Regions from separate parts of the Sphingobacterium sp. IITKGP-BTPF85 genome, predicted to be linked through region 1. Evidence: riboswitches for the same ligand, from Rfam matches in the RefSeq annotation. Region 1 holds a riboswitch; the other holds the start of a gene.
What was found. Region 1 has a riboswitch for thiamine pyrophosphate ahead of thiM (hydroxyethylthiazole kinase). Riboswitches for the same ligand answer to the same signal wherever they lie in the genome.

Region 1 (4,219 bases):
CACGTTTAACAACGATATTTTCATATTCATGAGGTTGGCTTTTTTTACCTTTATAACGCATTACGTACTCCAGTGCAGCATTCGATTCTTCACCCAATTTACCGGGTGCCACCTCTAAACTTTGAGTGCCGATGGCTCTACTTACATCTGCAGGTTCTAAACCATAAGAAGCCATTTTCTGCGGATTGAGCCAAACACGCATTGAATAGTCCTTTAAACCAAAAACCTGTGCCTGACCTACACCGGGTACACGTTTAATCTGTGGTATGACATTGATGTTGACATAGTTTTGAAGAAACAACTCATCATATTTTTCATTATCATCCGTATACACGTTGAAGATCATGATCATACTGTTCTGTTGTTTTGAGGTCGTAAGCCCCATCCGGATTACTTCCTCTGGAAGTATCGGCGTTGCTTGCTGTACTCTGTTTTGCACGTTTACAGCGGCCTGATCAGGATTGACACCTTGTTTGAAGATAATGGAAATGGAAAAAGAACCATCATTACTTGCAGTAGACTTGATATACTGCATGTTTTCCACACCATTGATCTGCTCTTCCAGTGGTGTTACCACTGAGCGGATCACGGCCTCACTGTTCCCACCAGGATAACTCCCCGAAACCATTACGGTGGGTGGAGATATATCTGGAAATCTTGTTACAGGAAGTCTTAATAATCCTATAACACCCAATATTAATAGCACAACCGAAATAACGGTGGCCATTACTGGTCTATCTATAATCTTTTTTAACATGTTGATACTCGTCTAAAAATTAATTTTTTAATGAGTCTTGACTGATTACTTTAGGTTGAACTACAATTCCTTCTGTTAATTGGTCAATACTATTTACGGCTATTTTATCGCCCGCTTTTACGCCGGATTTGATGATATAATCTGCACCTGTTCTACCATTTATTTCAATAGGTTTCATTGCCACTTTATTGCTGTCAGCGAGGACATAAACAAAAAATTTGTCTTGAATATCTTTCACTGCTGCCATAGGTAGCTTGATTGCACTGTTCAGACTTTTAGTTAAAACCACTCGCGCTGCACCTCCTGAGCGTAAAATTTTATCTGGATTTGAAAATACCGCTTTTAGTGATATCGTTCCTGTGTTACGATCAATGTTACCACTTGCAATTTCAACCTGACCTTTTTGATTATATTTGTTACCGTCGGCCATGATAATCTCTACCGTGTTCATTCCGGCATCTGTTTTTCTATCATTCATAAAAGCAATAAATTTTGCTTCATTGAGGTTGAAGTAAACAAATACCTGATCGATTTCAGATAAACTTGTCAATGGATTGACATCAGAAGGTGTGACCAAATTTCCGACCCTACTCGGAATACGGCCTATATATCCACTTACTGGTGCTTTGATAATTGCGAAGGCAGCGTTTAACTGTGAAGAGCTCACTGCTGATTTGGCTTGTGCCACTTGAGCACTTGCTGCATCATATTGCGCTTGTGCAGTTTTTAGCTGTAGGTCTGAAACAACCTTTCCCTGAACTAGAGGTCTTATTTTTTCTAATTCAATCTGTGCATTTGCCTGTGCAGCTAGTGCCGATTGTAACGAAGCTTTACTGTTATTCACCTGCTCATTGAAGACATCACTTTTAATTTTAAAAAGTGATTGCCCCTTTTGTACATATTGTCCTTCCTTCACATATGTCACTTCTAGGTAACCGGAAACTTGTGCTCTAATATCGACATTGACTGTTCCCTCTATGGTACCAGGATAAGTTTCTACAATCGTAGTCGGAGACTCTTTTAGCTCAATGAAATCAGCAGGAACAGCTTGTTGTTCATACGATCCATCTTGTTTTTGTCCGCCACATGAAATAAATAATAAACCGAAAGCAAATACGGCTGTATATAGATTGAAATTGTTTGTTGCTTTGAATTCTTGCTTTACCATTTTTTATGATTAAAATTTCAAATACAAATAACAGAAGATTAGATGGTTTAAGAAAGAAATAATTGACTGAACTGGTGAAAATAGCTTCTGAACCGAAATAGTGATCTACTGAATCATCACGATGTAAATTGGTAAGTATAGCCGATTGTTTTTGTTTTAATACGATAAAATTAGAATTAAGTCTAGTAACAATTAGGATGTTAAATTTAAAATTATCGAGAGCAACAGCTATATTATTTTTATTTCATGTAACAGCAGTTTTGTAATTTATTGCTTTCTGTTGATGGAATTTTTTGTGATCAGAATGGTTTTTAATGTCAAAACAATCAATGTGTTGTGTTTTTTTACAATTATGTCATGTGATTTTTTATAGATAAACTCAACATAATAATTATTATTTCAAAATGTCAATGTTCATGCGATGGGAATGAATGTTTATATTTTATATCTTTGTTATGCTTTAGGGGTATTCTAAAAAAGAATTGAGAGAGTCCCTTTGAACCTGACACGGCTAATACCGACGTAGGGAAAAGCAATACAGTACACCTGTGCTGTTTTGTATGTGGTTTTTTCCTAAAGCATTCAATCTTTTATTAAATGAAATGAATATGGAGAAAACACTTTGGATGCATATCCAACAAGTAAGAGCACAATCGCCACTCGTACATAACATTACTAATTTTGTCGTCATGAATAATACTGCCAATGCCTTATTGGCTGTTGGAGCTTCACCTATTATGGCTCATGCTAAATCTGAAGTAGTCGAGATGGTCACGATCAGCGATTCACTTGTTATTAACATAGGAACATTAGATGAAGTGTGGTCAGAATCTATGTTATTGGCTGCAAATACTGCTTCTCAATTAGGGAAACCTTGGATTTTAGATCCTGTTGGAGCGGGGGCGACATCTTATCGCGATCATATTCTAAAAGAATTGCTTCGTGAAAAACCAACTGTCATAAGAGGTAATGCATCTGAAATTATTGCACTAAACAAATCTAATCTTATAAAGACGAAAGGAGTGGATAGTACTTCTCAAAGTGGTGAAGCAGTTAAAGCCGCATTAGATCTTCATCGACAATATGGTTCCGTTGTTTGTATTTCTGGCGAAACTGATATTGTGATTTCTGGGAGTCAGGAGATTCATCTAAAAAATGGACATCTTTTGATGACAAAGGTAACCGGGTTAGGATGTTCTGCAAGTGCGATTGTTGGAGCCTTTATAGCTGTAATAGCCAATAAAACAGAGGCAGTAACTGCTGCAATGGCTCTCATGGGAGTAGCTGGAGAACTAGCTGAAAAGGAAAGTGATGGACCGGGTAGTCTGCAGGTTAAACTTCTTGATAAGCTATATAACATCACTGAAACTGAATTTGGGAATACATTAAAATTTAGCATATAATGGATTTCGATACTTCTTTTCCTTATCAGTTATATCTTGTGATTTCAGAGCAGGATTGTCGTGGAATAAATTATCTTCATGTTGCGGAGCGCGCTATTATTGGTGGTGTAGATATTATACAGCTTCGAGAAAAAGAGCTAACGACCCGTCTTTACTTGGCAAAAGCCCACCAATTGAAAGAGATCACTGACAAATATGGGATTCCTTTAATCATCAATGATAATCTTGAAGTGGCCCAAGAATTGGGTGCGGCTGGTATTCATGTAGGTAACCATGATATTTCTCCTAGTCATATTAGAAAAGCTTGGTATAGCCCAAGACCTCTGGTCGGTTATTCTATTGAAAATCTTGAACAGTTGAAAAATGAGCAGATTCCATTATCCGATTACTTGGGTATCAGCCTGTATTCAATACTGAAACCAAAAAGGATACCATCACAGAATGGGGCTTAGAAGGTATTGTGAATATTCGACAACGAACAGACAAACCGCTGGTTGCTATTGGCAATATTCACATACAAAATGCTCGTCGTGTTATACAGGCTGGTGCCGATTGTTTAGCTGTAGTATCTGCTATATGTGGAAGTGAAGATCCGGAAAAAGCAGCTTATGAACTTAAAAATGAAATTTTGAAATGAAAAAATACCGTTATCCAAGTACGCTGACGATCGCAGGTTTCGATGGCAGTGGGGGAGCCGGAATCCAAGCCGATATCAAAACTTTTTCAGCATTAGGATGCTATGCTACTTCCGTATTGACAGCACTGCCTGTACAAAATACGATGGGTGTGCGCAAGATTTATCCCATAGCACTTGAAGCTGTAGCAGATCAGATTGAATCTATTATGGACGATGTCTTTCCTGATGCCATAAAGATAGGAATGGTGCATACA
Region 2 (4,219 bases), on a different contig from region 1:
TTGAATTTTCTTTTAAAATCCATTCCTTTGATTTTATCGTCATCACCTTTTACTTGGTAATTAATATTACGATACTGTATATCCGCAAATAATAACCATTTTTCGAATGTAAAGTCTGCTTTCAGAAATGTACTGATGTCATCTTTTTTAGCATCATTGAGATAGTATTTATCCCCTAAATTGCTGGCGGAAGCATATTTTGCCCAGATTATTTCACCGTAATGATCTCCCTTATATTGATTTGCAGCTCCACCCCATGTCAATTTTATTGTCTGTGAAGGATTATAGTTGAAGGAAAAGGTAGTCCCATAGAAGTAATTATCTAACCATCTTCTCCTTACCAAATCGGTTTGTTTGATGGTATCGGTTCCTGAAATGACTGGTGGTAAATTGTATTTTGAAAAGTCGTCTTCAGGTCGGAATTCTTCGTAATAGCCTGCACCTCTGGTGTAATGTAGTGCCGCATTAAAAATTAGTTTTTCATTGATAAAATTGGTGTAATGTAACTGGTGATGTGTTTGCGTGTAGTTGTCTGTTTGGTTTTTATATAGGTATTTGTTGTAAGTGCGACCAGAATTTAATAGATTTTCTGTTTCTAGCTGTGTATAGCCATCATTGACGGCATAATCTTTCATCCCCTCTATATCATTGTTTAATCTTGGCTCTGGTGTTCCGTACCAAGATTGATATGTTTTTTCCTTGCCAGAGAATACAATGGCCTTTAAAATATGTTTGTCACTATAATAACCTCCATCTACATAAAAAGACTTTAAATCGGAAGATGCTCGGTCGATATAGCCATCGCTCAAAATACGTGAGAGACGAACATTAAAGGCAAATTTATTATTTAGTAGTCCTGAACCTACTTTCAAAGTATTTTTCCAAGAATTATAGGAGCCGAAAGAGTTGTTGAATTCTACGTACGGCTCTTTTTCGAGTGTATTGGATTGTATGTTTAGTGATGCCCCGAATGATCCCGCCCCGTTTGTAGAAGTTCCAATTCCTCTTTGAATCTGGATACTCTCGGTTGAGGATGCAAAATCGGGAAGATTGACGAAGAATGAGCCCATACTTTCCGCGTCATTCAACGGAATTCCATTCAATGTTACATTTATGCGGGCATTATCAGATCCTCTTATTTTCATATTTGTATATCCTATACCTGCTCCTGCGTCCGATCCTATGACGACAGATGGTGTTTGATCTAGTAGATATGGAATATCTTGTCCGAAATTGTTTTTAGCGATATCTTGTTTGCTAATATTTTTATAGGTTGTAGAAGAGTTGTTTTTGGCACGTGTTGCCATGACCAGGACTTCTTCTGTTTTTATAGCACGTGGTTTTAGAAAGATTTCAAGATCAGTATTTTGTACCAGATCAATCTGCTTCTTTTCTGTACTATAGCCTATGTAAGAGATTGTTATGGCGTATTGTCCATCAGGTAATCCTGAAAACTTTGAAGTGCCATTTCGATCAGTTGTTAAATTCTTACTCTGATTTTTTGTCAGAACGATACTTGCGCCCTGTAACGATTTTTTTGTTTCATTGTCTAAGACTTTGATGGATAAAGCGTTTTGAGCTGATACGGATAATGTTATTCCTAGAAATAGCACTGTGCTGATTAAATTTTTAATCATGTTTTTTAATTGAATTTTGAGTTAAACAAACTATTGCTAGGGGTTACAACAGTTTTTCACTTATTTAACTAACCTTTTCCCTCCGCCAGCATTATCTGGATCAGGTGCACAACACATAAATGTATTGTTGGGTATAATCTCAGCCTTTATTCGTGTTCGTAGAACAAGGCACCCCTTATTGATAATGCGAAGGTATTAAATAAAATCTGTACTAAAAATATAATGTAAAAATGGATGTTGAGGAATTGAGTTTTGGAATATCAATTTGTTTTGCTCGTAAAAATAAGTGGAATAGATTTTCGTTTATAGGATTGTATTATGATGAATGTTGTGTTGCTTTATCTTTAGCTTCTTTCGGATTTTAAAGTAGCTGTATTGATCCGGTTTCTTTTTTTTTATAACTAAAAGGATGTCCATTTATAATTCCATGATTTATTGATGCTTCACTGACATAACGTCATTGAATCGCTACAAAAATGAATAAAATTGTGGTTTTTAGATAATATATTGGCTGAATTTAAACTTATTCCCTACCTTCAAAAAATATGCTAAAATTCAAACTTTTAGCTCATGTTAATTGTTTTTAGCAACAAGGGAGTTTTTATTAAGGTTTAAATTTATGTTACATTCTTATAAGTTAATTTATCTAAAAGTCTTTGATTTTTATCACGATTAAATAATTAAACTAATTGTGTAAATTTGTTTTTTTTAATGGTAATATTTTTTTTACTAAATTTTGGCACGAATTTTAACGTTAATAACCACAGTTCCTTTGCGTTGACCTGAATGCTAAGTAACTATTAAAGTTTTTATAATAATGAAATATTTTAGCGCTACCTATATCTTACCAATTACATCTTTACCTATTAAAGATGGAGTGGTAAAAGTTAATGATGATGGTGAAATCCTTGGGATTTATGAAAGTAAAGACGTAGAATTGAGCGGCCAGCATATTGAAAAATTTGAAGGAGTTATTGTTCCTGGATTTATTAATGCGCATTGTCACTTAGAATTGTCCCATATGAAGGGTACGATTCCGCAAAAACTGGATTACCAGCTTTTCTTTCTTCGGTTATGACAAGTCGTGGCACTTCTTTAAAAGTGATTGATAAAGCGATGGCTGCTGCTGATGAAGAAATGTACAATAATGGTATTGTGGCAGTTGGAGATCACGTGAATTCTGATAACACATCTAACATTAAGGAGTCTAGTAAGATTCTTTACCACACTTTTGTTGAAGTCTTCGGAATAGAGCCGGATGAAGCTGATGGTCGATTGCAGGAGGCTAAGGATTTGATTCATGAATTTGATCCAGCACATTCTTCAATTACACCACATGCTCCTTATTCTTGTTCGAAAATACTTCTGAAGAAATTTAAAAAAGCAGTTTCTGATGTTAATATTATCAGTATTCATAATCAAGAGAGTGATGAAGAAAATAGATTGTTTCGTTATAAAACGGGAGGATTTATCGATTTCTTTAAAGTAATAGGGAAAAATCCTGATTTGTTTAAAGCTCAGGCTAGAAATTCAATTCAGTCATATTTACCATATTTACCTCATCCTAATAAGTTGATCTTGGTTCACAATACGTATACGTCATTGAAAGACCTTGATTTTGTGGACCGAATGGGCCGTGATATCGTATGGTGTTTATGTCCGAAGGCGAATCTTTATATTGAAGGTCAATTGCCAAAAGTAATGAACTTTGTAAACGATAATCAAAAAATTGTAATCGGTACAGATAGTTTAGCATCCAATGATAAGCTTTCAATTTTAGATGAATTAAAAGTGTTACATAAACATTTTGATAATTTAGATTTTCAGCAATCTATCCAGTGGGCTACTATTAATGGGGCACAGGCTTTAAATATCGATGATAAATTTGGTTCAATTGAAGTTGGTAAAAAACCAGGTCTTGTTCTATTAAAAAATATGGAACATTTTAGATTATCTGATAAAGTTACGGTGCAAAGATTAGCATAGTAAAATACTCAAAATCTTCTGTACTTTTGTTGATATGAAACATGTTAATATTTCTATCAAAGGAAAAGTACAGGGGGTTTATTTTAGGTTATCTACCAAAGCAGTTGCCGACCAATTGGGTATTAAAGGGTTTGTTAGAAATTTAGCGGATGGTTCTGTTTATATTGAGGCAGAGGGTGATGATTTTGCTCTAGATTGTTTAAAAGAATTCTGTGAAGAGGGACCTGAGCGCGCAGTAGTGGAAGAAGTGATTTGTGAAGAGGGCGTCTGGGAAGATTTTAAGAATTTTGAAGTACTAAAAAAATCGTCTAAATAAATCTTAATATTTTGTCTGTTTTTAAGAAATTTGCTGGTCAAACCTTGATCTACGGTCTCAGTACTATCATCTCTAGATTACTGAATTTTGTTTTAACGCCAATTTTCGTTCGTAAATTTGAAGCTTCCACCTATGGAATATTTACGAATATGTATTCTTGGGCAGCTATGATCAATGCATTCCTAGCTTTTGGGATGGAAACAACCTATTTTAGATATTTACAGAAAGTTGAGGAGAAGGATAAATCTAAAGTATTCAATAATAGCTTTGTTGTCACCAT

Region 2: it holds a riboswitch for thiamine pyrophosphate, as region 1 does, so the genes downstream of both, L950_RS04840 (TonB-dependent receptor) here and thiM (hydroxyethylthiazole kinase) in region 1, are expected to answer to the same signal.

The regions. Positions count from the first base shown of each region.
Region 1 is NZ_ASZT02000034.1:17,475-21,693, forward strand. It holds gene L950_RS09110 (efflux RND transporter permease subunit) at 1-757, opposite strand, end outside; gene L950_RS09115 (efflux RND transporter periplasmic adaptor subunit) at 777-1,925, opposite strand; TPP riboswitch at 2,378-2,471, shown strand; gene thiM (hydroxyethylthiazole kinase) at 2,534-3,328, shown strand; partial or broken gene thiE (thiamine phosphate synthase) at 3,328-3,965, shown strand; partial or broken gene thiD (bifunctional hydroxymethylpyrimidine kinase/phosphomethylpyrimidine kinase) at 3,962-4,219, shown strand, end outside.
Region 2 is NZ_ASZT02000015.1:3,213-7,431, forward strand. It holds gene L950_RS04840 (TonB-dependent receptor) at 1-1,637, opposite strand, end outside; TPP riboswitch at 1,698-1,823, opposite strand; gene L950_RS31930 (hypothetical protein) at 2,455-2,715, shown strand; gene L950_RS04845 (amidohydrolase family protein) at 2,712-3,623, shown strand; gene L950_RS04850 (acylphosphatase) at 3,658-3,939, shown strand; gene L950_RS36255 (lipopolysaccharide biosynthesis protein) at 3,951-4,219, shown strand, end outside.